4 regions of the Aminobacter sp. LjRoot7 genome follow, and region 4 is predicted to be linked to each of the others. Evidence: riboswitches for the same ligand, from Rfam matches in the RefSeq annotation. Region 4 holds a riboswitch; each other region holds the start of a gene.

Region 1 (7,847 bases), on a different contig from region 4:
TGTCGACCATCGAGCAAGCCTTCGCCAAGGCCAAGTGATGGCGGCGTTGCCCCACACCCGGCTGCTCGTCGCTGCCGGGCTCGTCGGGCTTTTTGCCGTGAGCCTGTGCATCGGCGTCGATGATCTGCCGATGGGCAGCGTGTTCACCGATGCCGGCGCACTGCAGCTTCTTTTGGTCAGCCGCCTGCCGCGAACCGTGGCCGTGGTGCTGACCGGTGCCGGCCTGGCGATTGCCGGGCTGGTGCTGCAGATCCTGGTGCGCAACCGCTTCGTCGAGCCGATCACCACCGGCACCGGCCAGAGTGCCGCCCTTGGCGTGCTTGTCGTGACGTTGCTGTTTCCGACAGCTTCGATCGCGATGAAGACGCTGGGTGCCAGCGTGGCCGCATTGGCCGGGACTTCGATCTTCCTTGGCATCGCGCATCGGCTGCCGCCGACGCAGCCGTTTCTCATTCCGCTGTTCGGCCTCGTCTATGGCGGTGTCATCGGTGCTGCGGTGACCTTCATCGCCTGGCAGACCGACCTGCTGCAATATGTCGACGTCTGGACCAATGGCGAGTTCTCCGGCGTGCTGCGCGGTCGCTACGAACTGTTGTGGATCACCGCTGCGATGGTGGCGCTGGCCTGGTGGGTCGCCGACCGGCTGACCATCGCCTCGATGGGCCGCGAGGTCAGCCTCGGGCTCGGGCTCAACTACCAGCGCATCGTCCAGCTCGGCCTGGTCATGGTGGCGGTGATCTCGTCGCTGGCCGTCGTCGTTGTCGGCATGATCCCCTTCGTCGGGCTGGTGGTGCCGAACCTCGTGTCCCGGCTGATGGGCGACAATCTGAAGAGCGTCCTGCCCTGGGTGGCAGTGACAGGTGCCGTGCTGCTGCTCGCCTGTGACATCATCGGCCGCCTCATCCGCTACCCCTATGAAATTCCCGTCGGCACCGTGCTCGGCGTCGTCGGATCGGGGCTGTTTTTGTGGATTCTGTTCGGGCGGACCCAGCGTGCCTGACAAACGTCTCCTGATCCTCGCTGCCCTGGCAGTGGTGGTGGCTGTCACCTTCATGACCGTCGGGCTGCGTGGCAATATCGGCTTCGCGCTCGAACTGCGCGCCGTGCGGCTGGTGACCCTGATCCAGGTCGGCGTGGCGATCGCGATCTCGACTGTCGTGTTCCAGACGGTCACGGCGAACAGGGTGCTGACGCCGCAGATCATGGGCCTCGATGCGCTCTACATGTTCGGACAGATGGCGCTGGTGCTGGCGCTCGGCAGCGTCGGCTACGTCGCGCTCGACCCGCGCCTGAAATTCGTTGGCGAGGCCGGCCTGATGATGGCGATGGCGCTGGTGCTGTTCCTGCCGATGCTGCGGCGGCGCTTCGACATCGGCTTGCTGCTTCTGACCGGCGTGGTGCTGGGCGTGCTATTTCGCAGCCTCGCCTCGTTGATCGCACGGCTTATCGACCCGAACGAATTCGCCGTCGTACAAGGGTCAAGCTTCGCCGATTTCAACACCGTGCGGCCGGACCTCGTCATCGTCGGCCTGGTGGTGACGACAATTGCCGCCGTCATCATCTGGCACCAACGCCACCTGCTCGACATCGTCGCGCTTGGCGCCGACAGCGCCACCGGCCTTGGCATTTCGTGGACCAAAGCGCTGGCCGGCCTGCTGCTGTTGGTCGCGGCCCTTGTGGCCGTGTCGACGGCGCTGGTCGGGCCGGTGACGTTCTTCGGGCTTCTGGTGGTGGCGCTGGCCGAGCGCATCGTCGACAGCCGCCGCCACCGCCTGCTGCTGCCGGCGGCGATGCTGACGGCCGTCATAGTGCTGCTTGGCGGCCAGATGGTGCTGCAGCACGTGCTGGGCGGTGCCGCGACGCTGGGCGTCGTCATCGAATTCGTGGGGGGCATCGTGTTCCTGGCCATGCTGATCACAACGAGCAAGCGATGATCGAGATCAAGAATGTTTCGCTGCGCCTCGGCGACACTCAAATCCTGGAGGATGTGTCGCTGACCATGCCCAAGGGCGGAGTGACGGCGCTGGTCGGCCCCAACGGCGCCGGCAAGTCGAGCCTGTTGTCGCTGATCGCCCGGCTGCAGCCGCTGCAGAGCGGTGCCATCTCGGTCGACGGCCTGCCGGTCGACACGACACCGAGCCACCGGCTGGCCAAGACGCTCGCCATCCTGCGCCAGGACCCGGCGGTGGCAAGCCGGCTCAAGGTGCGCGAACTCATCGGCTTCGGCCGCTTTCCGCACCAGCGCGGGCGCATCGACGCCAATGACCTGAAGCTGATCGAGGCGGCCTTGCAGCAGTTTGGCCTGATGGATCTGGCCGACCGCTTCCTCGACAATCTGTCGGGCGGCCAGCGCCAGCGCGCCATGGTCGCCATGGCCTTCTGCCAGGGCACCGACTACATGCTGCTCGACGAGCCGCTGAACAATCTCGACATGCTGTTTGCCCGCCAGCTGATGCGAGACCTGCGCGCGGCCGCCGACAAAGACAGGCGCACCGTCATCGTGGTGCTGCACGACATCAACCACGCCGCTGTCTATGCCGACCGCATCGTGGCGATGAAATCGGGGCGCATCGTCGCCGACGGATCGCCAGCCGAGGTGCTGCAGCCCGACGTGCTCGCCCGGGTGTTCGGCTATGACATGGCCGTCATCGAGGTCGGTGGCACGCCGCTGGTGCTGCACCACCGCTGATTTTTCCTAACTCCAGACGGAAACCGCTGCACGGTTTCCCCGGTATTGCCCTACGCCTCGACCTCGATCGCCGACAGCGGCTTCGAGCAGCAGGCGAGGATGAAGCCGTCGTCGATCTCGTGGTCGAGGATGCCGCCATTGTGGCTCATCTCGACCTCGCCGGAGAGCTTCCTGACCTTGCAGGTGCCGCACAGGCCGAATTCGCAGGCCGCCGGGATGCGCACGCCCGAGGCGCGTGCCGTCTGCAGCACTGTCTGGCCCGACAGGCAGTCGGCGTCGACATCCGACAGCGAGAAGCGGACTGGCAGAACGGCATCCGGCACCGTTTCAGTGCCCTCGCCCGGCATCGAGAACGGCGCAGGAACCTCCTCGACGACAGGCGCAGCAAAACTTTCCTGATGGTAGCGGGACATGTCGAAGCCCGATGCCTCCAGCATGCCGCGCACGGCGCGCATGAATGGATCGGGCCCGCAGCAGAACACCTCGCGCTCGCGGAAGTCCGGCGACAGCAGCGGCAGGCGCACCGCATCGATGCGGCCCATATGGCCGAACCAGCCTTCACGGCTCGACCGCTCCTCGATCATGAAGCCGAGCGAAAGGCCGGGCATGTGGGTGCCAAGGAGCTCAAGTTCCTTGCGAAAGATGATCTCTTCCGGACGGCGCGCGCAGTTGACGAAGGCAACGTCCGTCCACGGCGCGCAGTCGTTGAGCCAGCGCAGCATCGACATCATCGGGGTAATGCCGGAGCCGGCCGAGACGAACAGATATTTTGCCGCCGGGTGCTGGTGCAGCGAGAAGTCGCCTGACGGGCCATAGGCCTTGATGCGGACGCCCGGCTTCAAATGGTCGAACATCCAGCGTGTGCCGATGCTGCCGGCTTGCGCCTTGACCGTGACGGCGATGGAGAACGGCCGCGATGGGCTGGACGACAGTGTGTAGGTGCGCATGACGGGCGCCGGCTCGGCCGGAAGCTCGAGCGTCACGAACTGGCCGGGCTTGTAGCGGAACCAGGTCTGGTTGTCCGAGCGGAAGGTGAAGGTCTTGACGTCGGGCGCCTCGTCGGTGACGCCGATGACCTCCAGCACCTGGAGCCTGTCGTTCCAGGGCACCATTTCGTCGAGGTTGCGGTAAAGGCCGAGATCGGACATCGCGTTCACAGCTCCCTCCTGATCAGGCAACGTTGCGCAGGGCCGGCTTGCCGCCATCGGCCAGCCGCGGCTCGATGAAGCCGGCATACCACTCGATGAACTGCATCACGCCGCCCTCGTGTTCCTCCGAATAGGGTCCGGGCTCATAGGCCGGCGATTTGATGCCAAAGGCATTTTCCTCGACGATGCGCCGGTCCTGGTCGTTGGTCTCGGTCCAGACATGGGTCAGTTCGGCAAGGTCGTAGTCGACGCCTTCGACGGCATCCTTGTGAACCAGCCATTTGGTGGTGACGGCCGTTTCCGTGGCGCTGATCGGCAGCACGCGGAAGGTGACGGCATGGTCGCCGAGCACGTGGTTCCAGGTCGTGGGATAGTGATAGAGCAGCAGCGTGCCGATCTTGTCCGCCGAGACGCTGTCGGAAAGGTTGCGCTTGACGGCGCGCTTGCCAGACATGGTGTAGCTCACCGCGTCGCGCAGCAGCGGCGCGCGCGTTGCGCGGTACTGGCCGCCGGCATCGATACGGAACTTGCTCGGCAGCCCGGCAGCCTCGCACTTTGCCCAGTGCGCCAGCATCTCGGGATCGCTCTCAGCACCGTTGACGCCGGTAACGTTCGGCGCCTCGGGAAAGGTCTTGCAGAGCTCAGGGTGGTTGCCCGCGCAGTGGTAGCACTCGCGGTTGTTTTCCCAGACCAGCTTCCAGTTGCCCTTCTCGACGATGGTGCTTTCGAAGGCGACCTTCGCCTCGCGCAACCGGTGCGGCAACAGGTAGGGCTCGACCATCGCCCGCATCGGCGCGAAATCGGCCGGCTCGTCAGCGAGGCAGATGAAGATGTAACCGCCGACGGATTCACAGGCGACCGGCTTCAGGCCGAACTGGCTCTTGTCGAAACCCTCCGCCATCTGGCGCGCGAACAGCAACCGGCCGTCGAGCTCATAGGTCCACTGGTGATAAGGGCAGACGAGCTTGGCCGCCGTGCCCTTTTCCGTCGCGCAGACCCGGCTGCCGCGGTGGCGGCAGGAGTTGTGGAAGGCGCGAAGCTCGCCCCTCTGGTCGCGGACCAGCACAACAGGATAATCGCCGACCTGGACGGTGAAGAAGCTGCCCGGCTTGGCCAGTTCGCAGTCATGGCCGACAAACAGCCAGTCGCGATACCAGATGAGCTCCATGTCGAGCCGGAAGAAATCCGGGTCGATGTAAAAGGGCTGTTCCAGGCTGAATCCGTCGCGGCGGCCGCGCAGCAGGCTCAGCATCTCATTCTTCGTGTCCATGTCCTGTCCTCGCACCAAGGACTGAACTGGTGGTGATGTCGGGAAGAACGACTGCCCTACGGACGCAAGGTCCGCGCAGCAACGATCCGCCTCTTGACCGCCCACCGCGATCAGTCGAGTTGTTTCAGGTTCAAGGCTGGTTTCCGGGCTCCGGAGCTGTCCTTTCGGACTGTCTCGACACCTTCCCAGGCCGGCCGGCCCAGTGGTCTCCCGTCGAAACAATAACTCCGCCACCGTTGCGGGGGCAGCGCCGGTATCTCACCGGCTTCCCAATTCTCCGCTTCGTCTCACAACTCGAAGCAGCACCTTGAACATGACCGGATCAGACCACGGAACGGTGGCCGGGCACGAGCATGAAAACGACACGGGCTCAGCGCAAAGGCGACAGAGCCCGTGTGAAGTCAGTGTGTTGCTATTCGGCCGCTTCGGCGAACGAGGCCGGCACGTAGTTGAGGATCGGCCCGAGCCAGCGCTCGACCTCGGCGATGGTCATGTCCTTGCGCCGCGCATAATCCTCGACCTGGTCGCGCTCGACCTTGGCGACGCCGAAATAGTAGCTCTCGGGGTGGGCAAGATAGATGCCCGACACCGACGAGCCCGGCCACATCGCCATGCTCTCGGTGAGGCTGACGCCGGCATTCTTCTCGGCATCGAGCAGGCGGAACAAGGTCACCTTTTCGGTGTGGTCGGGCTGGGCGGGATAGCCCGGCGCCGGACGGATGCCGCGATAGGGCTCACCGATCAGGTCGTCGGGCGCGAGATTTTCATCCGGCGCGTAGCCCCAGAACTCCTTGCGCACCTTCTCGTGCATGCGTTCGGCGAAGGCCTCGGCGAAACGGTCGGCCAGAGCCTTGACCATGATCGAGGAGTAGTCGTCATTGGCGCGTTCGAAGCGCTCGGCGATCGCTACCTCCTCGATGCCGGCGGTGACGACGAAGCCGCCGAGATAGTCCGGCTTGCCGCTGTCGGCAGGGGCGATGAAATCGGCCAGCGCGACATTGGCCTTGCCGTCGCGCTTGGTCAGCTGCTGGCGCAAGGTGAAGAACGTGCCAAGCTCCTGCTTGCGCGCCTCGTCGGTGAACAGCCTGACGTCGTCGCCGACGGCATTGGCCGGCCAGAAGCCTATGACGGCCTTGGGTGCGAACCACTTCTCGTCGATGATCTTCTTCAGCATCGCCTGCGCATCCTCGAACAGCTGGCGCGCCGCGGCACCCTGCTTTTCGTCTTCGAGGATCTTGGGGTAGCGGCCCTTGAGCTCCCAGGTCTGGAAGAACGGCGTCCAGTCGATGTAGCGGGCGAGCTCGGCCAGGTCCCAGTTCTCGAATACCTTGGTGCCAAGGAAGGACGGCTTCGGCGGCGTGTAGGACCTCCAGTCGACCTTGTGCGCATTGGCGCGGGCCTTGGCCAGCGGCAGCCGTTGCTTGTCGGCCTCCGAGCGGGCATGGGCGTCGGCGACCTTCTTGTATTCGGCCTGCACCTGTTCGACGTAGCCGCCCTTGGTCTCGGCGGACAAAAGGTTCGACACGACGCCCACCGCACGGCTGGCGTCGGTGACGTAGACGGTCTGGCCGGCGCTGTAGCGCGGATGGATCTTCACCGCCGTGTGGACGCGGCTGGTGGTGGCTCCGCCGATCAGCAGCGGGATGTCGAAACCGTCGCGCTCCATTTCGGCGGCGACATGCGCCATTTCGTCGAGCGACGGCGTGATCAGGCCGGAGAGGCCGATGATGTCGACCTTCTCGTCCTTCGCGACCTGCAGGATCTTGGTTGCCGGCACCATGACGCCGAGGTCGATGATCTCGTAATTGTTGCAGGCGAGCACGACGCCGACGATGTTCTTGCCGATGTCGTGGACGTCGCCCTTCACCGTCGCCATCAGGATCTTGCCGGCGGTCTGGCGCTCGCCATTGTCGATGCCGTTGGCGGCGTTGGCTGCCTTCTCCGCCTCCATGTGCGGCAAAAGACCGGCGACCGCCTGCTTCATGACGCGGGCCGACTTGACGACCTGCGGCAAAAACATCTTGCCGGCGCCGAACAGGTCGCCGACGACATTCATGCCGGCCATCAGCGGGCCTTCGATGACATGCAGCGGACGCTCGGCCCTCAGCCGCGCCTCGTCGGTGTCGGCGTCGATGAACTCGGTGATGCCGTTGACCAGCGCGTGGCTGATGCGCTGCTCGACAGGCCAGTCGCGCCAGGCGAGGTCACGCTCCTTGGCCTCCTTGCCGGCCGTGCCCTTGTAGCGTTCGGCCAAATCCAGCAGCCGCTCGGTGGCGGTGCCGCCGGCCTTGGGCGCCCGGTTGAGCACGACATCCTCGCAGGCCTCGCGCAGCTCCGGGTCGATCGATTCATAGACCGCGAGCTGGCCGGCATTGACGATGCCCATGTCCATGCCCGCCTGGATGCAGTGATACAGGAACACGGCGTGCATGGCCTCGCGCACCGGCTCATTGCCGCGGAACGAGAACGACAGGTTCGACACGCCGCCCGAGATATGGACATGCGGCAGGGTCTCGGTGATCTCGCGCGTGGCCTCGATGAAGTCGACGCCGTAATTGTCGTGCTCCTCGATGCCGGTGGCGACAGCGAAGATATTGGGGTCGAAGATGATGTCTTCGGGCGCGAAGCCGGCCTGCTCGGTCAGAAGCTTGTAGGCGCGGGTGCAGATCTCGACCTTGCGCGCCTTGGTGTCGGCCTGGCCCTGCTCGTCGAAGGCCATGACGACGACGGCGGCACCATA
Region 2 (7,847 bases), 220 kb from region 4:
GCCGCGTCCGGCAGGCATCCCGGGCGACGACCTCCAGGGCGTGCATGACGCGATGCCGTACCTGGTCCAGCAGAACAAGCGCGTCGGCGGCGAAGACATCCAGTCGGTGGCCTGGCAGTCGGAACCGATCGTTGCCGGTGGCCTGCATGTCGTGGTCGTCGGCGGCGGTGACACCGCGTCCGACTGCGTCGGCACGGCCTTCCGCCAGGGTGCCGTCCGCGTCACCCAGCTCGACATCCGCCCGCAGCCGCCGGAACGCGAAAACAAGCTCGCCGTGTGGCCCTACTGGGCGACCAAGATGCGCACCTCGTCCTCGCAGGCCGAAGGCGCGCAGCGCGAGTTCCAGGTGGCGACGCTGGAGTTCATCGGCGAAGAAGGCCAGCTGACCGGCGTGAAGTGCTGCGAGGTCGATGACAAGCGCAAGCCGATCCCGGGCACCGAGTTCGTCATCCGCGCCGATCTCGCCTTCATCGCCATCGGCTTTGCCGGCCCGCTCGCCGGCGGCATGGTCAAGGAACTCGAGGGCAAGCTCGAGATCACCACCGACAGCCGCCGTTCGACCAACGTTGCCGCCAACGACCGCGACTACAAGACCACCGTCGACAAGCTCTATGTCGCCGGCGACGTCCGCCGCGGCCAGTCACTGGTGGTCTGGGCGATCCGCGAAGGCCGCCAGGCCGCGCATTCGATCGATGTCGACCTGATGGGCTCCAGCGTCCTGCCGCGCTAAGCCCGGCTTTCCGAACGAAGAAAAGGCGCCGCGAGGCGCTTTTTTGTTGTCTGGTCGGACAGAGCTAGCGCCTGATGATGGCGGTTGTCGTTTCGGTGCCTTGCGCGGCAGGCAGCGGCTTTGGCGGCCAGGAGAAGTCATCGATGCGGCCTGCAGGTGCTGTGGGCGCGATGCCTTGCACGGCGAGCTTTTCACCTGGCGAGCGCGGATCGGTCTTGGCAGCGGTCTGGCCGCCGAGAAGCTCGGTGCCGCCGTCCAGTTCCGGATCCGAGAGCGACACCGGTACCGTCCGGTCGATGTTGACGGGCACGTTGAGTTCGCCAGGGGTCGCCTGCGGCAGGCTTGCCGGCACAACGGTTTCGGTGCCTTGCGGCGTGATGCCAAGCAGCTTGTTCAGCGGCTTTTCGGCAAAGAAGGCGAGCTTGCGCTTGCCGGCGCGGGTGACGTTGATGCCGTCGTCGGAGCGCAGGCGCACCGGCTGGCCGTTGATGTCGGGGCCGCTGGTGACGAAGGCGCCAGCCTCGTCGACAAAGCCGTCCCAGACATCGACGAACTCACTGCCGGCAGCTTCCGTGGCGGCGCGATAGATGTCGTTGAAGGCGAGCATGTCGGTGTTCATCTTCGACGACTTGAAGGCAGGCATTCCGACCCACAGGAACGGCACCTTGGTCTCGGCGATGGCCTTGGCCAGCTTCTCGGCACGGCCGGTGTATTCCTTGGTCCAGGCTGTGCTCATCGGCGGCTCGCGGGTGTCGGCGACCCGCATCTGCTGGCGGTCGTTGGAGCCCATCATGATGATGACGGCGGCCGGTTTTTCCTGCTCGATCAGCGCCTTGGCCTTCTCGGGCCAGTTGTAGTAGTCCTCGCGGACGAGGCCCGACGAACCGTTGGTCTTGTCGACGACCCGGATCTTGGCGTTCTCGGCAAAGACGGTGCCCAGCCCCTCGGCAATACCGCCGCCGAGGAAGTCGCCGATGACCAGCACGACGCGTGCGTCCGGCAGCTTCTCGACCACCGGCACGGCGGGATCTGCCGCCCGGCCGACGTTACCGGCTGTAGCCTTGGGCTTGCGCGGTGTCTTGCGGATCTTCTTGCGCGGCTGCGGCTCGTCCATGATGAACGGATCGACGCGCGGCTCGCGGCGCGGCATGAACAGGTCGCGCAGCGACCATTTGCGGAGGATGCCTTCCTGCGCCACGGCAGGTGTTGGCATTGTCGACGAAATGGCGGTCAAGGCGACCGCCACCACGACCAGTGGCGTCGTCAGGCGCAACAGCGAAAACCGCGGACGACGCGTCAATGCCAATACAGCCTCCGGTTGCTAGTTACGCCGCAGGAACTTCAGCACTTCCATGCTCGGATGACCGTCCGGCGTCAAGCCCAGCTGTGCCTGGAATGCCTTGATTGCCGAGCGCGAACCTTCGCCGATCTTGCCGTCGCTCTTGCCGTCATAATAGCCATGCGCCGACAGCCGCTTCTGCAACTCCTGCTTTTCCTCGAAGCTGAGCTTGGTGAACGGCCGCTTCCAGTCCTGCACCAGGCCACCGTAGCCGGCGATCTCGTCGGCAAGAAGGCCAACGGCGAGCGCATACTTGTCGGCGTTGTTGTAGCGCTTGATGACCGAGAAGTTCTTGGTCATCAGGAAGGCCGGTCCGCCGCGGCCATCCGGCACCTTGAGGGTAGCCACATCGGAGCCACGCTTGAAGGCCTTGCCATTGGCGCGTTCGATGCCGAGCGATGCCCATTTGTCGAGCGTCAGCGAACCCGTGGGGAACTTCTGGCCCGCGGGCAACACGACCTCGTAGCCCCAGGTCTTGCCGGCCTGCCAGCCGTTCTTCTTCAAAAGGTTGGCGGCGGTGGCGAGCGCGTCGGGCACGGAGTTCCAGATGTCGCGCTTGCCATTGCCGTCGGCGTCGACGGCATAGGCCTGGTAGCTGGTCGGGATGAACTGGGTGTGGCCCATGGCGCCGGCCCAGGAGCCGACGAGATGGCTTTCATCGATGTCGCCGCGCTGCAGGATCTTGAGCGCTGCGATCAGCTGGGTGCGGGCAAATTTCGCCCGGCGCTGGTCGCCATAGGCAAGCGTCGCCAGCGAGCGCACGACATTGCGCATCACCTTGTCGTTCTTGAGAATCTCGCCGTAGTTCGATTCCATCGACCAGATGGCGAGCAGGATGTAGCGGTCGACGCCGAACTTGGCCTCGATGCGGTCGAGCCAGGGCTTCCACTTGCGCGCCATCTCGCGGCCGACAGCAATCGACTGGTCGTGGACGCGGTTATCGAAGTAATCCCAGACGGGCGCGGTGAATTCGGGCTGGAAGCGGGCCTTTTCAAGCACTTCAGGGTCGGCCGAGGTCACGCCACGAAAGGCGCGGTCATAGGTCGAACCGGAAATCCCGTTGTCTGCGGCGACGGAGCGGAAGCTCGCCACCCAGCGCTGGAAACCGGCTTCGGCGGCCGCCGGGCCGGCCGGCAGCATCAATGCCAACGAAAGGGCAGCGGCGCTCAGGAGGCCTTTGGCGGTCTTGCGAAGGGGCATTCTTTCCTCCTTGGAGAGATCAGAAACACGATTCATCGCCGATGCCGGTTATCAATCAGTTTACCATAGACCCCTTGGGGAACGAAAAGCGGCTTGAAGGATTGTCCACCTAGCTGTTCGGACAATCAAGATCGCGTGATCAATGGTCTTGCCCGCTGTCGCCGAATATGTGAACGCATTCAGTATTCATCAATTCGGACGTGGCAAAGTTGGCGTCCGATACATCCCTCCATCGGACGACCATCCAATGAAAAGAGTTCGCAAGGCAGTTTTTCCGGTCGCGGGCCTCGGCACGCGTTTTCTGCCTGCCACCAAGTCTATCCCCAAGGAAATGCTGACCGTGGTCGATCGCCCGGTCATCCAGTATGTGGTCGACGAGGCGCGCGAAGCGGGCATCGAACATTTCATTTTCGTCACCGGCCGCAACAAGGCGGTCATCGAAGACCATTTCGACGTCCAGTTCGAGCTCTATGACACGCTCGCTCAGCGCGGCAAGACCGAGCAGCTGGAGCGCCTGCAGCGGCTGCAGCCGGCTCCGGGCCAGACCTCGTTCACCCGCCAGCAGGTGCCACTCGGCCTTGGCCACGCTGTCTGGTGCGCGCGCGAGCTGGTCGGTGACGAGCCCTTTGCGCTGCTTCTGCCCGACATGATCATGCAGTCGGAAAAGAGCTGCATGCGCGAAATGGTCGAGCTCTATGCCGAGACCGGCAACAACATCATCGCCGTCCAGGAATGCGATCCGGCCGAGGCGCACAAATACGGCATCGTCGGCAAGGGCAAGTCCGTGCACACCGGCTTCGAGATCGAAGGCATGGTGGAGAAGCCCAAGCAGGGAACAGCACCGTCCAACCTGTTCATCAACGGCCGCTACATCCTGCAGCCTGAGATCTTCAACATCCTGGCAAGCCAGGAGCGTGGCGCCGGCGACGAGATTCAGCTCACCGACGCGATGCTCAAGCTCGAGAAGATGCAGTCCTTCTACGGCTACCACTATCGCGGCCGCACCTTCGACTGTGGTTCGCCGGAAGGCTTTGTCGAGGCCAACGTCGCCTTCGCCCTGTCGCGGTCCGATCTCAGCAAGAGCATGGCCGGAATCATCGAAGGCCTGCTCGGCGAGATCAAGCCGGGCAAGTAACCGCATGTCGCCCGTGCGTCAGGATTGGACGCATGGTGCGATGGCTTTCGGCTGCTGCTGCCGCTAGAACTACCCTGCCAGGTGCCCGCAGCGATGCGGGAGAATCGGGAACACGGTGCAAATCCGTGGCGTGCCCAACGCTGTAAGAGGGACCGTATCGGCAAAAGCCACTGTTCATCTTGAACGGGAAGGTGCCGAAGACGGGTTGAACTCGAGCCAGAAGACCGGCCCGGCAGACATCGACCTCCGCATGGTCAGGCGGGGGGAAACCGATATGCTCGCCAGGGGACATGCGATGCTTGCTGACCAGTTGAATGCCATTTCAGGCTCTTTCGACATTGCCGCCCAGGATGCCGTCTACCGCGCCATCTTCACGCGCCGCGACGTGCGCAGCCATTTCCTGCCCGATCCGGTCGACGACGACGTGCTGGCACGGCTCCTGCTCGCGGCCCATCACGCGCCATCGGTCGGCTTCATGCAGCCGTGGAATTTCATCGTCATCCGCGACTGCGAACGGCGTGAGCGGGTGCGTGACCTGTTCTTCGCGGCGCGGCAGCAGGAACTGCCGCATATCGCTGAGGAGCGGCGCGAACTGTACCGCAAGCTCAAGCTCGAAGGCATCTGCGAGAGCCCGCTCAACCTGGTAGTCACCTGCGACCGCAGCCGTTCGGAAAACTCCCCGCTGGGACGATGGCACAATCCGGAGATGGATCTCTTCAGCACTGTCTGCGCGGTGCAGAATTTCTGGCTCGCCGCGCGTGCCGAAGGTGTGGGCGTCGGCTGGGTCAGTATCCTCGATCGCGAGGCGCTGAAACGATTGCTCGGTATTCCCGATCACGTCGTGCCGGTTGCCTATCTCTGTGTCGGCCATGTCAGCGAGTTCGCAGAGAAGCCTGATCTAGAGCGGCATGGCTGGGGCCGCCGCCTGCCGCTTGCCGAGCTAATCATGAGCGAGGTGTATGCGGGGCAGGGGGAGGCGGCCCTCAAGGCCGCCGCAACCGGCATTAGCGGCTTGCCTGCAGCAGGCTAGCGCTGGATTCTCAGCCCGACAAAGACGCTGTTGGTCTTGGCGTCGCGGCCGGACAAGGTGCTGTCGAAGGTCTCGTGGCGCAGCCTGCCGGTAAGGCCAGCATAGCGGTTGAGCCACCAGGTCATGCCTGCTTCAGCGCTCAGCCTGAGCTCGTGGTCGTTGGAGCTGGCGTAGTCGCGGTAGCCGACGCCGCCGGCCAGGAATGCGGTCAGGTTGGAGCGGATCTGACGCTCGACGCTGAGGCGGCCGTTGTAGAGCACCGAGCCGCTGTCGCCAGCGGTGGTCGATCCCTCGACCAGGGTTTCGCCGGTCAGGCCGACGATCGTGCCGCGCATCGGCGACCATTTGAGGTCGGCGGCAATGGTCGCGGCGGAAACCGTCTTTAGCCGGTCATCGTCGAAATCCTCCGAGATCCAGCCGGCCGAAATTTCGCCGCCGAACTTCTCACCCATGTCGATCTCGACGCCGGCGCGGGCACCGGTGCGCCTGGACGAGCGCTCGAAAGTGGCGGTATCAAAGCGCAGGTCATAGACGCGGCGCCCGAACTCGACCTCGCCAAAGGGCGTGAACGCAGGCGAGACCTCGTAGCCGACGCGGACCTTGCCGGTATAGAGCGTCGAGTCGCGGTCCTTCTGCGACAGCGTGGTGCCGTCAGTCAGTTCGGCATCGCTGTAGCTTTCGTCGACGACTTCGCCGGTGACACCGAAGCGGAACTTGCCGACATCCTTTTCGACACCCAACGCGCCGTTGAGCGTGTGCAAAGTTGGCCGCTCAGCAGTGCCGGAGATGACCACGGGCGATGACGTCGATTCCGGGCGCATGCTGTAGCCAAGCCGCGCCAGCGCGCGCATGTCGTCCGCGAGGTCGAGCTGCAATCGCCCGTCGATGCCGCCGCTGAGATCCTTGACCTCCTGGCCGGAGATGGATTTGCGGTAGTTGCCATAGGCGTCGATGGTGGCCGAATGGTTTTCCCAGTCGGACGCGGCATTCAGCCTGAGCGTTGTTTCGGACAGGATCGCCGACTTTCCGCCGAAGCTGGAATCGGCGTTCGACGTAGCGGTGACGCCCTGTTCGAGGCTCGGCTTGAGCAAGAAGGTGCCGAAGCGGATGCCGGTAGGCTCGAATGGGTTCGCGTCCAGCTGTGGCCTGCGGCCTTCGATAGCGCGCTGGCGCTCGGCTTCGGGGCCGTTCTCGATCTCGGTTTCGGAATCGACGGTACCCTGGCGCACGGTGCCGGTGGTCAGCTCTTCGTCGGTTACCGGCGTGGCTGGCGTCTCCGCGGCCGCGGCCGCGGGCGCGGTGGTGCCGGCCTGCCGCTCGCGGGCTTCACGGGCGCGCAGGCGCGCGGTCGTGGGCGGGCGGGCGGATGACGAGGAGCCGGCCGACGTGCCGTCGGCGTTGGGCGGCTCGCTGAACAGATCGGTGGGGTCGGCGTCGGCCTGGGTGGGAATCGCGCCTGGGCTGACCGGTTGGTAGGCCGGCGCCTGATCCTGAGCCTGCTCGGCCGCAGGGCGCCTTTTGTAAAGCCGCAGCGTGTTGTTGACGTCTTCTTCGCTGACCGGTCCGCGCAGTCCGGTTTCCTGGGCATGCAGCGGGGCAGCGCACAGCAGCGTCGCCACGCTTGCTGTCGCCAGCAAGGCGCGGAGGGCAGTATTCCGTATCAGTTGCTCCGGCCTGATCTGCGCCATCTTTCCCACTGCTTCGCCGACGCAAGGGCGTCGCACCTACCAACTGGTAAATCGCCATGGTTAACGGAGGGTTTCCCGCAGGCCCTGGGAGGCCCCGTTTTGGGCGGATAATCATGGACAGCCGCACGCCGACGCGCTAACGCATGCGCCATGCACGCTGGATCGCTGAAAAAAGAGCCGGACGGGCAGGCGTCGATCGCCTCCGCGCTCCGCACCGTCACCATCGAGCAGGCTGGCATCGCCGCGCTTGTCGCAGCGCTCGAAGGCCCGCTCGCCGAACCTTTCGCCAAGGCTGTCTCGATCCTGGGCCAGCTCAGCGGCCGGGCGATCATCACCGGCGTCGGCAAGAGCGGCCATATCGGCTCCAAGCTGGCGGCGACCTTCGCCTCGACCGGCACGCCGGCCTATTTCGTCCACCCTTCGGAAGCCATTCACGGCGACCTCGGCATGATCACCAAGGAAGATGCGATCGTCGCGTTGTCCTGGTCGGGTGAAACAGCCGAGCTCAAGGGCATTGTTGCCTATTCCAGGCGCTTTTCCATCCCGCTGATCGCGCTCACCGCCGGCGATTCCTCCGCCTTGGCGCGCCAGGCCGACGTTGTCCTGTCATTGCCGCGTGCGCCGGAAGCCTGTCCGCATGGGCTCGCGCCGACGACCTCGACGCTGCTCCAACTCGTTGTAGGTGATGCACTTGCTGTGGCGCTGCTCGAAGCGCGCGGCTTCAC
Region 3 (7,847 bases), 610 kb from region 4:
GGCACTGGCGGCACTGATGCCGATCGTCGCCTCGCTCGGCGGCAATGCCGGCACGCAGACGATGACGGTGACGGTGCGCGCACTCGCGACCCGCGACCTCGACATCTACAATGCCGGCCGCGTTATTCGCCGCGAGGTGATGGTAGGCCTGCTCAACGGCGCGATCATCGCGACCATCCTCGGCCTCGTTGCCGGCCTGTGGTTCCACAATCCCGACCTCGGCTTCGTCATTGCAGCGGCGATGATCCTCAATATGCTGGCGGCGGCACTCGGCGGCATCCTGATCCCGCTGCTGCTCGACAAGTTCGGCGCCGATCCGGCGATCTCGTCATCGATCTTCACGACGATGATCACCGACGTCATCGGCTTCCTGGCATTCCTCAGTCTCGCCACCTGGTGGCTGCATCTCGGCGGCGCTCCGGGATAGTTGTGCTCGATTGACTTTTACGTAAATCGCGTGCCAGACTCCGCAAGGGATCGGTGACGGTCCCTTGGCTGCGCGGATCCAGTCGCGCGGCATGGTCGCCTCGGCTAGTGCCCGGCATGAATTTGAGGCGGGGCGATGGCGTCCGCCGGGTGGAGAGACGATGCGGGAATATTACTCGATTACCGAACTGACCCGAGAATTCGACATTTCGACGCGCACGCTGCGCTTCTACGAGGACGAGGGGCTGGTCCAGCCCGTCCGCCGTGGCCGCACCCGGCTGTTCCGGCCGTCCGACCGGCATCTCATTCGCCAGATCATGCGCGGCAAGCGGCTCGGCTTCTCGATCAACGAGATCCGCGAGATCATCCAGATGTATCGCGAGCCGCCCGGCGAAGTCGGTCAACTCAAGCTGATGATCAAGCGCATCGAGGAGAAGCGCGAGGACCTGCGCCAGAAGCGCCGCGACCTCGAAGAGACGCTGGCCGAACTCGACCAGGCCGAGGAATCCTGCGTCGAGCGGCTGGTCGAGCTCGGCGTCAACACCTGACGCTCGATCGGGGCAAGTGCTACGGGCGGTCGCCCGGACTCGCCAACGGCAGTGTGGTATGGTCGGCTACCCCTCGGGAGTGGCTCCAATGTCGATGCTCGTCAGGATGGTTCGCGACTGGCCGGTCGTGAGCTTCACGGTGCTGGCATTCGCGATCACCTGGATAGCCTTCATTCCGTTCTATCAGGCCGGCGGCGAAGCTATCGCCTGGTTCACCTTCGGCCCGTTTGTCGCTGCCATCGTCATCTCGGCTGTCCTAGGCGGCTGGCTGAAGGTCCGTGCCCTGCTTGCGTCGGTAGTGCAGTGGCGCGTGCCGCCGGTGTGGTACCTGGTGGCAATCGGCATGCCGGTGGCGATGCAACTGCTGGCGATCTTGCTCAACCGGATGTTCGGCTCGATGCCGCCGAACTGGTCGAACGTTCCAGCGATTACCGAAATCGCCGTCATGGTCGCGCTGCTTCTGGTTTTCAGCGGTCCGCTCGGCGAGGAGCCGGGATGGCGGGGCTTTGCGCTGCCCTTGCTTCTCGGCGAACGGGGAGCGCTGAACGCCAGCCTGGTGCTCGGGGTGATCTGGACGGCCTGGCACCTGCCGCTGGTGCTGCTGAATGACTACAGCATTTCCAGCGCGCTCAACGTCATGGCAGCGGCGGTGGTGTTCACATGGCTGTACCAGAACTCGGCCGGAAGCGTGCTGCCGGCGATCCTGATGCATGCATCGCATCAGAACAGCGTCCGATTTCTCGGCCGCGTGTTTGAAGGCGGCGATGCGGCCCAGCATCAATGGATCGGCTTGATCTTATGGCTGGTGTTTGCGCTGGCGATCATTGCTGTCTACGGGACGAGCAGTTTCCGCCGAAGCGAAGCGACCACCGTCACCGGTTAGATCCAGCGCCGGACCTTCTTCGCGTAGTCGATGTATTTCTTGCCGAAACGGGCCTGCAGGTGCTTTTCCTCTGGCATGATGGCGAGCTTTTGCGTGGCAAAGGCGGCAATGAGCGCCAGCGCCAGGAACCAGACATTGGCGGTGATCAGCCCGATGGCGATCATCAGCAGCGTGTTGGCGAAATAGATCGGGTTGCGGGTGAAGGAGAAGGCGCCCGACGTGACCAGATGCTCGGACGGCCTGTCGGGGCGGATGGTGGTCTTGGCCCGCTTCAGTGTCTGCATGGCTGAATAATAGATCGCAACAACGCTGGCGACTGCCAGCCAGCCGGCGGCAAAAAGCAGGTCCGACAGCGGTTCGGTGATCCACGGCAAGGGGTAGAGCAGCCCGAGCACCGCCGCCACCACGATCGCTGCGAGATAGAGGATCGGCGGCCATGGCACCCGGCTGGGGGCGGCGTTGGGGTTGGTCACTGCACTCCTCCTGGTATCATCTGGCTGTCGGTGTTGGCCGTGCACATCGCTGCTGTCTGCGCGACGTGCGCCCTGAGCTCGGGGCTCTGGTCGGAGGCATAGAGCCGATCGAACGAATCATCCTTCTGCAACTCGTCGAGCATGCAGACACAGTAGCGCGAGCAGAAATCGGTGTCGCGGCTCTGCTCGCAGGAAACCTGGCAGGATTTCAGGAAAGTGACCTCGCGGGTTTCGACCGGGGCCGGAAAGACCTGGGCGAAGAGCCAGACCAGCGAGATCATCACCGGCTGGTGGATGAGGTAGAAGGCAAGGCTGTGGCGACCGAAGAAGGAGAGGGGCCGCGACCAGGCGCCGGGCTGCAGCCGCGACATTTTTCCGATCAGTCCTGCCCTGAGCGCCAGCCCGGCGACACCGATGCCAGCCAGCACCGCGCCGAAGAAGGGGAACAGCGGGACGAAATCGTTGGAGCGCGGGTTGGCGGTGGAAAGGCCGATCCAGACCAAAGCAGGGTGATTGAACGCTTCGGAGCGCAGGTACTGGGGGGCGATGACGACAAGGGCGGCGGCGACCAGCGTCAACACCGGCGGAACGCGCAGGAAGGCGAGGCCAAGCACGCTTGCGAGCGCGATATGATGCAGGATGCCGAAGAAGATGAAGGTGTCGGGCGTGGCGAACCAGGTGGCGACGGTGATCACCAGTGCCGCCGCCGCCACCATGGCGAGCCGCCTGAAATAGCCGGGCCAGCGGATGCCCTTGGCATGTGCCAGCACCAGGCTGACACCGACGAGGAACAGGAAGCTCGAGGCGATGCAGCGGGCGAACAGCTTCCAGTTGCCATAGGCGGTCATGCCAGGGTCGGCATAACCGAAGAATTCGAGGTCCCAGGCGAAGTGGTAGATCGCCATGGCGATCAGGGCTACGCCGCGGGCGATGTCGATGACCGATACGCGCCGAGAAGGTGCTTTGATCTGGTCGGGGTTCGGTTGCATCGTCATGTTGTTCGCTTCTGCGTTTTCGGGTGTTGCAGCGCCCATGCAGCACTATCATGGTTGAAGCGGGGCGGAAGAGAGCAGAACTGTCTGTCGTGCACAGGGTTAAGCAATTGATGGGGCGGGCATGAGCGGACGAAAGATGGCGCTGACCGAAGAGCTGGTGGCGCGTTGCCATCGCGAGGTTGCCGACACAGGCCCTGACCCCGATGCGATGCATCTCGACGACGCCGACTATGAGGTGATGATCGACGAGACGCTTGCCGCGCATCCCGGCAATGGACCCCTTTGGCTGTTTGCCTATGGCTCGCTGATCTGGAAGCCCGAGGTGGAACATACCGACGAAAGGGTGGCGCTGGCGCGCGGCTGGCACCGTTCGTTCTGCATCAACATGACCCGCTGGCGCGCCACAAAGGCTGAGCCCGGACTGATGATGGGCATGGATCGCGGCGGCCAGTGCAAGGGCGTGGCGCTCAGGCTGACGGACGGCGACCGCCGCGAGCAGCTGGACAAGCTGTTTCGCCGCGAGATGACGCTGAAGCCGTCGACCTACAAGCCGCGCTGGCTGAACCTTACCACTGACGAAGGCCCGTTGACCGCGCTCGCCTTCGTCATCAACCGCAAAGGCCACGCCTATGCCGGCGCGCTGGGTGAGGACGCGGTGGCGGAGCGGCTGGCGACGACATGCGGCCATTGGGGTTCGGCTGCGGACTACCTCTATAATGTGGTCAGCAATCTCGAGCAGCGGGCGATCCACGACCGGCATCTGTGGCGGCTTCAGCATCTGGTGGCCGAGCGAATCGTGGCTCGCGGATGATCGCCGGAACGCCGCTTTCGAGCGCGGCGGCGTCGGAATTTGGTTTGCCGCCCAAGCCATTTGTTTCTATAGTTGCGGCGTCGTCGGTTCCGTTACGGAATCAAGAGGGAATGCGGTAAGGGCCATTTGAAGGTCCGAAGCCGTGGCTGCCCCCGCAACTGTATGCGGTTAGCTCTCCCCAAATGCCACTGAAGCTTGCTTCGGGAAGGCGGGGAAGGGTGCCGATCCGCAAGCCAGGAGACCTGCCGGCGACAGGCACTTATCTCTGTGCCCTCGGGTGGAGGGCGAAAGGACTTATGATGAACACTGTTTCTGCTCTCGGCACCGACGTCTCTTCGCAGTCGCGTAGCATGCAGCTGGCGCTTGCCGCGCTGCTCGGCCTTTTCGTTGTTGGCTTCCTCGGGTTCTCGCATATGGACGTGGTGCACAATGCTGCCCACGACTATCGCCACTCGATGGCTTTCCCCTGCCACTAACCAAGGCGATCCAACAATGTCCATCTTCAGAAACGTCGTGTTCATCGCGGCGATCAGCGGGCTATTGGCCGGCGTGGTCCTTGCCGCACTCCAGACCTATGCAACCGTCCCGCTGATCCTCAAGGCGGAGACCTATGAGAACGCCGGCGGCGGCCATGAGCATGCCGCGGCACCAGTTGCCGGCACTGAGGCGACCGCCCCTGCGGCCGGAACCGAAGCCGCTGCACCGGCGGCACAGGCTGCGGCTCCCGCCGAAGAAGAAGCCGAAGCCTGGGCTCCGGCCGACGGCGCCGAGCGTTTTGCCTATTCGGCTCTCGCCAACATCGTCAGCGGCATTGCTTTCGGCCTGATCCTGGTCGCCGTTTCCGAGTTTGCCGGTGGCATCGCCAACTGGCGCCAGGGTGTGTTCTGGGGTTTCGCCGGCTTTGCCGTGTTCACCCTGGCTCCCGGTCTTGGCCTGCCGCCGGAACTGCCGGCGATGCCGGCCGCCGATCTTGGCGCACGCCAGATCTGGTGGACGCTGACTGTCGTCGCAACCGCGGCTGGCCTCGCGCTGATCGCCTTCAAGCAGTCGCTGCCGCTGGCGATCCTCGGCGTCGCGCTGATCGTTGCGCCGCATATCGTTGGTGCGCCGCAGCCGGAAAGCCATGAATCGCCGATCCCGGCAGACCTGCACCACAGCTTCGTCGTCGCCGTCACCATCACCAACCTGGTGTTCTGGGTCGTGCTGGGCGCGGTGGCGGGCTACGTGCGCAATCGCTTCATGAGCGAGCCGGCACCGTCGCTGAACGGCCGCCTTGCCTGAGAAGCTGACCTTCCTGCTCGGCGGTGCGCGCTCCGGCAAGAGCGCGCAAGCCGAGCGGCTCATCACCCAATCTCCTGCGCCGTGGACGTACATCGCCACGGCGCAGGCTTATGACGACGAGATGCGCGAGCGCATTTCGATCCATCGCGGCCGCCGAGGCGAGGGCTGGCGGACGCTCGACGCGCCGCTGGATCTGGTGGGCGCACTTGCCAGCCTGCCTGATGGCGGGCCTGTTTTGGTCGACTGCCTGACGCTTTGGCTTACCAATCATATGCTGGCCGATCATGACGTCGAGGCCGAATGTGCGGCGCTCGTCGGGGCGCTGTCGCGGCCGCGTGGGCCTTGGTTCGTGGTCTCCAACGAGGTCGGGCTCGGCATCGTGCCCGACAATGCGCTGGCCCGCCGTTTTCGCGACGATGCGGGCAGGCTCAATCAGAAGGTCGCGGCCGTGGCCGACGAGGTGCTGTTTCTTGTCGCCGGCCTGCCGATGAAGGTGAAATGATGAAGACGATCGACGAGCAGGAAGCCGAACGCCACAAGGCCAAGATGGCCAAGCGCAAGGCGGTTCAGGATGCCGAGGTCGCCGGCAAGACCATCGTCGAGAAGGGGCTTTTGATCGTCAACACTGGGCCCGGCAAGGGCAAGTCGACGGCTGCCTTTGGGCTGGCGCTGCGCATGCTTGGTTATGGCCAGCGCGTCGGCGTCGTGCAGTTCATCAAGGGCGCCTGGCATTCCGGCGAGCAGGACGCATTCGCCGCCTTCGGCGACCGCGTCGTCTGGCACACGATGGGTGAGGGTTTCACCTGGGAGACGCAGGACATCAAGCGCGACATCGCCGCCGCCGAAGCCGCCTGGGCAAAGGCGCAGGAGTTGCTGGCCGACCCCAGCATTTCGCTCGTCTTGCTCGACGAGCTCAACATTGCGCTGCGCTATGACTATCTCGATCTGGAGGCGGTCGTGGCGACGCTGAGGAATCGCCGCGAAGGCTTGCATGTCGTGGTCACCGGCCGCAACGCCAAGCCGGCGCTGGTTGAGGCCGCCGACCTCGTCACCGAGATGGGCGCGACCAAGCACCATTTCTCGGCCGGCGTGAAGGCGCAGAAGGGAATCGAGTTCTAGCGCCGCTGTGTCAGAGCCAGATGGCGAAGCCGATCAGGCCGATGGCGCCGACCAGGATGGCGTCGGCGGTCCAGTAGAGGCGAAGTGCCGAACGGATATCCCCGGCATTGGCGTCACGGCGGCCGCCCGCGCCCATGAAGGCGTCCTCGACCATCACGCCGCCGTAGGCGCGCGGGCCGGCAAGGGCGAGGCCGAGCGCGCCGGCCATTGCGGCCTCGGGCCAGCCGGCATTGGGTGAACGATGTTTTTGGGCATCGCGCCAGACGGCATCCCAGGCGGCCTTGGGATCGGCGCCAGGTACGAAGTAGGCGGCGAGCACGATGGCGAGCGCGGTCAGGCGTGAGGCCGGCAGGTTGATGAGGTCGTCGAAACGGGCTGCGGCCCAGCCGAAGGCTTCGTGGCGGCTGGTGCGGTGGCCGATCATCGAATCGGCAGTGTTGGCGGCTTTGTAGGCGGCACCGCCGGCGAAACCACCGATGGCGAGCCAGAAGGCGGGTGCGGTGATGCCGTCGGAGAAGTTTTCGGCCAGGCTCTCGATGGCGGCACGGCTAACGCCTGCTTCGTCGAGACGCTCGGGGTCGCGGCCGACGATCTGCGACACGGCCTTGCGGCCAGCAACGATGCCGCCGCTGTCGAGCGCGTCGGCGACCGCCTTCACATGGCTGCCGAGGCTGCGTTGGGCGACGAGGCTGGACGCGGCGATGGCGGTCAAGAGCATGCCGAGGGGCAGGAGGCCGAACAGGCGTTCTATGACGAAGGCGATCGTGGCGGGCACTGTGACGATGACGACCAATGCCGCCACGCCCCAGATGCGGCGCACGGCGTCGGTATCGGTGGCTCGGTTGAGGCTGGTGTCGAGAAAGGATATCAGCTTGCCGATCCAGATCACCGGATGACCAATCTTGCGGACAAGCCGGTCCGGGTAGCCCAGACCGAGTTCAACCAGAAGCGACAGGAAGGCGAGCGGAAAAGACATGACGCTTCTTGCAGGACGTAGGACAGGGACCGTGGACCACGGCGGCAGCCTGGAACGGGCGAGGGCGCTGTTTCCGGGAGCGCCCGAGCCATTCGTCGACTTGTCGACCGGGATCAATCCGAACTCCTATCCGCTTTTCGAGCTGCCTGCCACAGCCTTGTCGCGCCTGCCCGAGCCGGGACGCGCGCGCGACCTCGCAGCGGTCGCTGCCAGCGCTTATGGCGCGCCCTCGGCCGCCCATATGGTGCCGGCGCCGGGCACGCAGATCCTTTTGCCGCGCATTGCCTCGCTGGTGCGGCCCGGCCGTGCCTTCGTGCTCGGGCCGACTTATCAGG
Region 4 (7,847 bases):
CAGGACGACGAAAGCGATGCCGCCGATCAGTCCGGTGACGATGCCGAGCGGCATGTCCTGCGGTGGCACCACCGTCCGCGCCGCCATGTCGGCGGCGATCAGGAAGATGGCGCCGACAAGCGCCGACAAAGGCAGCACCCGGCGATAGTCGCCGCCGACGAAGAAGCGCACGATGTGCGGGATCATCAGTCCGACAAAGGCGATGACACCCGAGTAAGCAACGGCGCAGCCAGTCAGAAGCGCGCAGACGACGAAGACCTTGAGCCGGAAGCGCTGTGCCGGAATGCCGAGCGCGGTTGCACTTTCGTCGCCCAGCGTCATGGCGTTGAGGTTGCGCGTCTGCGTCATCAGCCAGACGCCGCAGAGCAAAAGGGCTGCCAGTGGATAGGGCAGGTGGCTCCACTGCGCGAGGCCGAGGCCGCCGAGCATCCAGAAAATAGCCACATGCGCTGCCTTGGGATCGCCGATGAAGATCAAAAGGTTTCCGGCGGCCGAGATGATGAAGCTCACTGCGACGCCGGCGAGGATCAGTTGGCCGGCCGATTGCGCCCGCGCAAGGTTGGCGATTGCGAGCACCAGCGCCGTCGCCGCCAGCGCGCCGGCAAAGGCGAAGACCGGCACAGTGATGGTGCCGAGCACCATGCCGGAATGGATCAGCGCCATGATTGCGCCAAAGGCCGCGCCCGACGAGATGCCGAGCAGGTGCGGATCGGCGAGCGGGTTGCGCGTCACCGACTGCAAGGCGCCGCCCACCAGCGCCAGCGAGGCGCCGACCACGGCGCCCAGGATGACGCGCGGCGCGCGCACGTCCCAGACGATGTTCTCGCGGCCGCTCGACCAGGCCGCCTCGACGCTTCCCGGTATCAGCTTGTTGGCGATCACGCCCCATACGGTCTCGAGCGGGATCGCGACCGGGCCGACGCCGACGGCGATGATCATGCTGACGACGAGCACCACGGCCAGCCCCGGGATCAGGGCCGGCAAGGCGTGGATGAGGACGTGCCTTGGCCCGGCGACGAGGTGGCGGTGCGACACGGATCAGTCGGCCCGCATCGCGGCGGCCAGCCGCTTGATGGCCGCGATGTTGCGCGGTCCCGGCGTCGCCTCATTATATTCGAGCACGAAGAAGCGGTTGTTCTTCACCGCCTCTATGTCCTTGAAGGCCGGGTTGGTGCGCATGAACTCGATCTTCTGCTCTGCAGTCACCTCGCCGTAATTGACGATCACCACCATGTCGGGATTGCGCTCGATGACGGGCTCCCAGCCGATCTCGACCCAGCTCGACTCGACGTCGTCGACGATGTTCTTGCCGCCTGCAGCCTCGATGATCGCGGTCGGCATAGCGTAGCGGCCGGCGGTGAAGGGCTTTTGCTCGCCTGAATCGTAGAGGAACACGCTGACCGGCTTGTCGAGCTTGGGCAGCGACGCCTGGAAGTCGGCTAGCTCCTTCTCGTAACCTGACACCAGCGCCTCGGCCTTTTCGCGCACGCCAAAAATCGCGCCGAGATTGAGCAGGTCGGCGTACATGTCCTGAAGCGACGACTTGTCCTTCTTCATGATGTGGATGCAGCTCTCGGTCAGCTCGTAGACCGCGATCTTGAAGGGCGCGAGCGTCTCGGGGGTGACGTCGCCGCCGACCTTCATGCCATAGTTCCAGCCGGCGAAGAACAGGTCGGTGTCGGCGCCGAGCAGCACTTCCTTGGTGACGTATTGCGGGGCGAGTTCGGGCAGTTCGCCGACGCCCTTGCGCAGCTCCTCGCTCAGCGTCTTCCAGCCGGAGACGCCGGAATAGCCGGCCATGTGGTCGGCGAGGCCGAGCGCCAGCATCATCTCGGTCAGGTTGACGTCGTGCGAGACGGCGCGCTTGGGCGCTGCCTCGAAGGTCACGTCGCGGTTGCAGCTCTTGATGGTGACGGGGAAGCCGCTGGTCATTGATGAGGCGCAGGTGGCGAGCAGGGCGGCGGCGATGATGGGCAGGCGCATGGAGGCTCCTTGGTTTCTGTCAGCGTTCGAGGTGAAAGGAAAAGCGCGGGCGGCCGGTGATGGGATGGTCGTCGAGGGTGGCACCGACGGAAAAGCTGTCGCGGATGCGATCGGGCGTCAGGATGTCGGCGGGCGCACCGCAGGCGATGGCGCGGCCGGCGTCCATCACCAGCACGCGGTCGGCATGGGCCGAGGCGAGCGCCAGGTCGTGCAGCGAGACGATGACGGTGCAGCCGAGATTGCCAAGCAGCTCCAGCACCTCGAGCTGGTGGCGGATGTCGAGGTGGTTCGTCGGCTCGTCGAGGATCAGAAGGTCCGGCTTCTGAACCAGCGCCCGCGCAATCATTACCCGCTGCTTCTCGCCGCCTGACAGCGAGCCGAAGTCGCGCGCGGCGAGTGCGGTGAGGCCGAGCAGGGCAAGGGCCGCCTCGACCTGGTCGTAGTCGTCGTCGCTGGTGCCGAAGCTCGTGACATGCGGGGTCAGGCCCAGCTCGATGATCTCGGCGACGGTCAGGCCGAAGTCGGAGGCGCTTTCCTGCAGCACTGTGGCGATGCGGCGGGCGCAGTCGCGCGGCTTCATCTTCCAGATGTCGGTGCCGTCGAGGCGGACGGTGCCCGTCGTCGGCTTGTGGTAGCGGTAGAGGCAGCGCAACAGGCTCGACTTGCCGGCACCGTTGGGGCCGACGATGGCGAGCAATTCGCCTGGGGCAACCGCAAGGCTCACCGGCTCGAGAATGCGCTGCGAGACGCGCGGGCCCCAGCTGACGCCTTCGAGTTCGAGCAGTGCCGGGGTGGTGCCTACGAGGCGGCTAGCGGCGTAGACGCGATCGAGCATGCCCTGTCTCCGCGATCGGGCGGAGGTGGCAGAACGATCCGGTGAGCGCGCCGGTACCGAAAAAGGCAGTCGCAACCATCATCATCTCCGCGGCACACCCCGGCCGGTTGAGTTAATCGGATGATGGCAGGTCTCCTGGCTTGCGGGTGATCGCGCCTCGGAGCCTTCCCGGCCTAATGGCCAGTGGCGTGTTTCCGATTTGCTATCCGCTCACAGTTGCGGGGGCAGCCACGGTTTCGCGTCAAAGCGACGTCTCACCGTGTTCCCATTTAATCCCGTGCCCGAGTCAGGCAGCAGGAACCATCGCTGTCGTGGCTACAGTAGCGACGGGTTGCTGACAATCGCTAAAGCGTCATGCCGCCTGCTGAATTGCGTCACGCCGGTCGAGCGCGAAGGAAAACAGCGCGACGCCGAAGGCGGACAGTGCGATGGCCGCACCGACGAAGGGCAGGTCGGCATAACTCACGCCCATCGAGATCGCGGCACCACCGGCCCAGGCGCCGGCAGCGTTGCCGGCGTTGAAGGCGCCCTGGTTGAGCGTTGCGGCGAGGTTCGGCGCCTCCGAGGCGGTCTCGACGACCCGCATCTGCATCGGCGGCACGATGACGAAGGTGATGACGCCCCACATGAAGACGAGCAGGATCGCGGCGGGCGCGGAGTAGCTGAGCTCGGCGAAGGCGACGTGGATCGCCGCCATCACCACCAGCGCGCCGATGGCTGTGGGCATCAGCTTCCAGTCGGCCAGCTTGCCGCCAATAATGTTGCCGATGGTCATGCCGCCGCCGAATAGCAGCAGCACCCAGGTGACCGATTCGACCGAGAGGCCGCTGACGTCGGTCAGGATCGGCTTGATGTAGGTGAAGACGGCAAACAGGCTGCCGGAGGCCAGCGCCGAGATGATCATGGCAAGCCACACCTGCAGCTTGCCCAGCACCTTGACCTCGCCCGCGACGCCGCCCTTGCCTGGAGGGGCGACGCCCGCCGGCACGAGGAAGGCGATGGCTACGACCGAAAGCAGGCCGATGACGACGACGGCAAAGAAGGTCGCGCGCCAGCCATAGGCTTCGCCGAGAGCCGTGCCACCTGGTACACCGAGGATATTGGCAAGCGTCAGACCGGCAAACATCAGGGCAATGGCGCTGGCGCGCTTGTTGGCCGGCACCAGGCTTGCCGCCACCACCGAGCCGATGCCGAAAAAGGCGCCGTGGCCGAAGGCGGTGATGACGCGGGCGATCATCAGCGTCCAGTAGGTGGGGGCGATGGCGCAGAGCAGGTTGCCGAGCACGAACATCATGGCGAGCCCGATCAGCACCGGCTTGCGCGGCAGTTTCGCCGTGCCCACCGCGATGATCGGAGCGCCGATGACGACGCCGAGCGCGTAGCCGGTGACCAGAAGACCTGCGGCCGGGATCGACACGCCGAGGTCGGCAGCGACCTCAGGCAACAGGCCCATGATCACGAATTCGGTGGTGCCGATGCAAAAGGATGCAACGGCCAGAGCGAGGATCGGCAAGGGCATGAGCGGACTCGGGGGAGCTGAAACGATTTAGATCTACATTTTCCTCATGTCTGTCACGGCACAAGCGACGTTGATGCATTGCAGCAATGCACAGGGCGCATGGCAGGCATACGTTAGGCGCAAGCGGTGGCGATCAGGACTGCTGGGTGAGGTCGCGCCGGAGGAACTCGTAGAGCCTGTCGACCGCCGAATTGGCTGTCTGCGGATTGCGCAGGATGCCGATTTCCATTTCCGGCAAAGGCGGCAGGCCCTCGGCTTCGCCAATGACACGCAGGCCGGACGGCACGCTGCGCTGGGCAAGGCCGGCGACCGCAAGACCCGCCTGGACCACGGCGACCAGCCCGAGCAGGCTGGCGCTGGAATAGGTGCAACGAAACGACCGGTCGGCGGCACCCAGCACCTGCAGCACGCTCTTGCGCGCGACGCAGCCCGGTTCGAACAGCGCGACGGGCAGCGGATCGATCTCCCAGGCGACGTGGTTGGGCGAGGCGACCCAAACGAGCCGTTCGCGCTGCAGCACCTCGACCGCTTGCTCCGGTCCCCGGGTGATGATGGCGAGGTCGAGCTTGCCGTCGGCGAAGGTCTTCACCAGCGAGGTCGACTGTTCGCAGATCAACTCCACCGTCACCAGAGGGTGGGCGGCAGCGAAGCGCGACAGCACCGTCGGCAGCAGGAAGGCGGCATAGTCGTCCGGCACGCCGAGCCGCACGCTGCCGGCTTCCTCGGGCCGGGTGACGCTGGCCCAGGCTTCGTCGGACAGTTTCAGCAACCGCCTGGAATAGACCAGAAGCTCCTCGCCGATGGCGTTGGTGGTCACGGCCTTCGGCCCACGCACCAATAGCTTCTTGCCGACGGTCTGCTCCAGCCGCTGCATCTGCATGCTGATGGCCGACTGGCTGCGGCCGACGCGCGCCGCGGCATTGGAAAAGCTGCCGCTGTCGGCAACGGCGACGAAGGTCCTGAGCAGGTCGAGGTCGAGCGGCATCGCCATGGCGGTATCAGCATTTCGAATAGGGTTCGCCAAATCTATTCGTTTGAATGAATTCGTCAATCGGAGCTTGCTTGGCCATCGCCACCGGATGACGCGCATGACCAACGCCTCCCGCTTTCCCGCCCTCAACCTCGCAATCGCCATGGCGATCGCCGGCACAGTCGGCGCCTTCGTCACCGAGGCGGGCGTGGATCCCGTCACGACGGTGTTCTGGCGCTGCCTGTTCGGCTCGCTGTTCCTCGGCGTCTGGTGCCTCGTGCGTGGTTATCTTCCTGACAGCTTGCTGTCTTGGGGCCGCCTGGCGCGCGCGGCGCTTTGTGGCGTCTGCATGGTGCTGAGCTGGACGGCCTTCTTCGCCGGTTTCGCCAAGACCTCGATTGCGGTGATGACCATCGTCTACCACATCCAGCCGTTCTTCGTGGTGCTGATCGGCGTCCTGTTCCTCAAGGAGCGCATCACCGCCGACCAGGTCGCCTGGATGGCGGCTGCCTTCTTCGGCGTCGTGCTGGCCAGCGGCCTCATCGTCTCCGACAATCCGGTCACGACCACCTGGATGATCGGCATCGCCATGGCGCTTGGCGGCGCCTTTCTCTACGCGGTGGTGACGATCCTGGCCAAGGGCTTGGGCGAGCAGCGGCCGGAGATAACGGTGCTGTGCCAGACAACGGTCGGCGTGGTCATGCTGGCGCCCTTCGCCAACTTTTCCGATCCAATTGCGCTGACGTCCTGGGGCTGGCTTGTCGGCATCGGCGTGCTGCACACCGGCATCGCCTATGTGATGATGTTCTCGTCCTATCCTAGGCTGACGACGCCTGTTATCGGCGTGCTCACCTTCATCTATCCCGTCGTCGCCATCATCATCGACTGGGCCGTCTACGGCCACCCCATCGGCATCGCCCAGGGCGTTGGCATGGTCCTGATCGCGGTCGCCACCCTCGGCGTACGGCTCGGCTGGCGGTTGCCGATGCGGCGCGGCTCCGCCGCCTTCGCCGGCCAGGAATGAAAAAAGGGGCGCCCGAGGCGCCCCTTCTGGTGTCGATACCCTGAGAACCTAGTTCTGCTTGGGCAGCCTGTAGGCGACGATGTAGTCGCCGCGATCGGGCGACTGGCGCGCACCGCCGGCGGAGATGACCACATATTGCGTCCCGCTTTCGTGCGAGACGAAGGTCATCGGCGTCGACTGGGCGCCGACAGGCAAGCGACCCTTCCACAGCTCCTCACCGGTAGTGACGTCGAGGGCGCGCAGATAATAGTCCTGCGTGCCGGCGTAGAAGACGAGACCGCCGGAGGTGGCGATGGGACCGCCGAGCGTCGGCATGCCGATCGGGATCTGCAGGCCCGTCTTCATGCCGAGCGGACCGGTGTCCTCCAGCGTGCCGGCCGGAACCTGCCAGACGATCTGGCGGGTCTTCAGGTCGATGCCGGTGAAGGTGCCGTAAGGCGGCTGGTGGCAGGGAACGCCGAGAGGCGACATGAAGCCGTTCTTCATGGCGCCATAAGGCGTGCCCTTCTGCTGCGACAGGCCGTCATGGGCTGCCGAGCCGCCATAGTTGTCGGTCTCCTCGCGCGGCATCAGCTGCGCGAACTGCGGCATGCGGATGTCGTTGACGATCAGAAGGCCTCGGGCCTCATCAATCGCTGCACTGCCCCAGTTCATGCCGCCATAATAGCCGGGATAGATGATCGAGCGGGTCAGGCCGGGAGGCGTGAATTCGCCCTCGTAGCGCATCTTCTTGAACTCGATGCGGCAGTAGAGCTGATCGTAGGGCGTCGCACCCCACATTTTGGCCTCGGTGAAGGGCTCAGCGCCGATCGCCGGCATGCCGACCGAATAGGGCTGCGTCGGCGACAGGAAGTCCTCCGGTACGCCGCCGGTCTGTGGCACCGCGCGCTCCTCGACCTCGGCGATCGGCTTGCCGTCGCGGCGGTCGAGCATGAAGATCTGCCCGCGTTTGGTGATCTGGATCAGCGCCGGAACGGTGCCACCCTTGCCATCCGGCACGTCGTAGAGCGCCGGCTGGGCGGGAACGTCGTAGTCCCAGATGTCGTGATGCACCGTCTGGAACTTCCAGCGCTCGCTGCCGGTGGCGATGTCGAGGGCGACGACCGAGGCGGTGTAGTCCTCGGCTGCCTTTGAGCGGTGCGCACCGAAGAAGTCGGGCGTCGCGTTGCCGGTCGGCAGGTAGACGAGGCCAAGCGCTTCGTCATAGGCCGGCGTCGACCAGACGTTGGGCGTGCCGCGCGTGTAGCTTTCGCCTTCCGGCGGCAGCTTGGTGATCGCAGGATTGCCGAGATCCCAGGCCCAGACCAGCTCGCCGGTGCGAGCCGAAAACGCGCGCACGGCGCCGGAGGGCTCGCCAGTCTCGACATTGTCCCACACCCAGCCGCCGACCATGATCAGGTCACGCGCCACTGTGGGGGCCGAGGTCTGGAAGTAGAAGCCGTCCTTTATCTCGCCCATGCCGCTCTTGAGATCGACGATGCCGCCATTGCCAAAATCCTGGCAAAGCTCGCCGGTC

What was found. Region 4 has a riboswitch for cobalamin ahead of ACSQ3E_RS03775 (ABC transporter ATP-binding protein). Riboswitches for the same ligand answer to the same signal wherever they lie in the genome.
Region 1: linked by a shared signal. The riboswitch ahead of ACSQ3E_RS16075 (aromatic ring-hydroxylating oxygenase subunit alpha) and the one ahead of ACSQ3E_RS03775 (ABC transporter ATP-binding protein) in region 4 are both predicted to bind cobalamin.
Region 2: linked by a shared signal. The riboswitch ahead of bluB (5,6-dimethylbenzimidazole synthase) and the one ahead of ACSQ3E_RS03775 (ABC transporter ATP-binding protein) in region 4 are both predicted to bind cobalamin.
Region 3: linked by a shared signal. The riboswitch ahead of ACSQ3E_RS00805 (CbtB domain-containing protein) and the one ahead of ACSQ3E_RS03775 (ABC transporter ATP-binding protein) in region 4 are both predicted to bind cobalamin.

What each region holds. Positions count from the first base shown of each region.
Region 1 is NZ_CAXUPX020000005.1:119,362-127,208, forward strand. Features, by position in the region: gene ACSQ3E_RS16050 (siderophore ABC transporter substrate-binding protein) at 1-38, shown strand, start outside; gene ACSQ3E_RS16055 (ABC transporter permease) at 38-1,000, shown strand; gene ACSQ3E_RS16060 (iron chelate uptake ABC transporter family permease subunit) at 1,053-1,934, shown strand; gene ACSQ3E_RS16065 (iron ABC transporter ATP-binding protein) at 1,931-2,689, shown strand; gene ACSQ3E_RS16070 (2Fe-2S iron-sulfur cluster-binding protein) at 2,740-3,837, opposite strand; gene ACSQ3E_RS16075 (aromatic ring-hydroxylating oxygenase subunit alpha) at 3,860-5,107, opposite strand; cobalamin riboswitch at 5,225-5,432, opposite strand; gene metH (methionine synthase) at 5,520-7,847, opposite strand, start outside.
Region 2 is NZ_CAXUPX020000001.1:990,262-998,108, reverse strand. Features, by position in the region: gene ACSQ3E_RS04870 (glutamate synthase subunit beta) at 1-730, shown strand, start outside; gene ACSQ3E_RS04865 (SGNH/GDSL hydrolase family protein) at 795-2,036, opposite strand; gene ACSQ3E_RS04860 (lytic murein transglycosylase) at 2,052-3,269, opposite strand; gene galU (UTP--glucose-1-phosphate uridylyltransferase GalU) at 3,517-4,404, shown strand; cobalamin riboswitch at 4,467-4,651, shown strand; gene bluB (5,6-dimethylbenzimidazole synthase) at 4,700-5,434, shown strand; gene ACSQ3E_RS04845 (outer membrane beta-barrel protein) at 5,431-7,053, opposite strand; gene ACSQ3E_RS04840 (KpsF/GutQ family sugar-phosphate isomerase) at 7,273-7,847, shown strand, end outside.
Region 3 is NZ_CAXUPX020000001.1:159,336-167,182, reverse strand. Features, by position in the region: gene mgtE (magnesium transporter) at 1-427, shown strand, start outside; gene ACSQ3E_RS00830 (MerR family transcriptional regulator) at 588-974, shown strand; gene ACSQ3E_RS00825 (CPBP family intramembrane glutamic endopeptidase) at 1,063-1,857, shown strand; gene ACSQ3E_RS00820 (methyltransferase family protein) at 1,854-2,330, opposite strand; gene ACSQ3E_RS00815 (DUF1624 domain-containing protein) at 2,327-3,325, opposite strand; gene ACSQ3E_RS00810 (gamma-glutamylcyclotransferase) at 3,447-4,136, shown strand; cobalamin riboswitch at 4,204-4,400, shown strand; gene ACSQ3E_RS00805 (CbtB domain-containing protein) at 4,436-4,612, shown strand; gene ACSQ3E_RS00800 (CbtA family protein) at 4,629-5,417, shown strand; gene cobU (bifunctional adenosylcobinamide kinase/adenosylcobinamide-phosphate guanylyltransferase) at 5,410-5,919, shown strand; gene cobO (cob(I)yrinic acid a,c-diamide adenosyltransferase) at 5,919-6,536, shown strand; gene cbiB (adenosylcobinamide-phosphate synthase CbiB) at 6,547-7,512, opposite strand; gene cobD (threonine-phosphate decarboxylase CobD) at 7,511-7,847, shown strand, end outside.
Region 4 is NZ_CAXUPX020000001.1:768,528-776,374, reverse strand. Features, by position in the region: gene ACSQ3E_RS03785 (FecCD family ABC transporter permease) at 1-939, opposite strand, end outside; gene ACSQ3E_RS03780 (ABC transporter substrate-binding protein) at 1,039-1,983, opposite strand; gene ACSQ3E_RS03775 (ABC transporter ATP-binding protein) at 2,003-2,818, opposite strand; cobalamin riboswitch at 2,927-3,138, opposite strand; gene ACSQ3E_RS03770 (MFS transporter) at 3,171-4,337, opposite strand; gene ACSQ3E_RS03765 (LysR substrate-binding domain-containing protein) at 4,471-5,328, opposite strand; gene ACSQ3E_RS03760 (DMT family transporter) at 5,426-6,331, shown strand; gene ACSQ3E_RS03755 (membrane-bound PQQ-dependent dehydrogenase, glucose/quinate/shikimate family) at 6,380-7,847, opposite strand, start outside.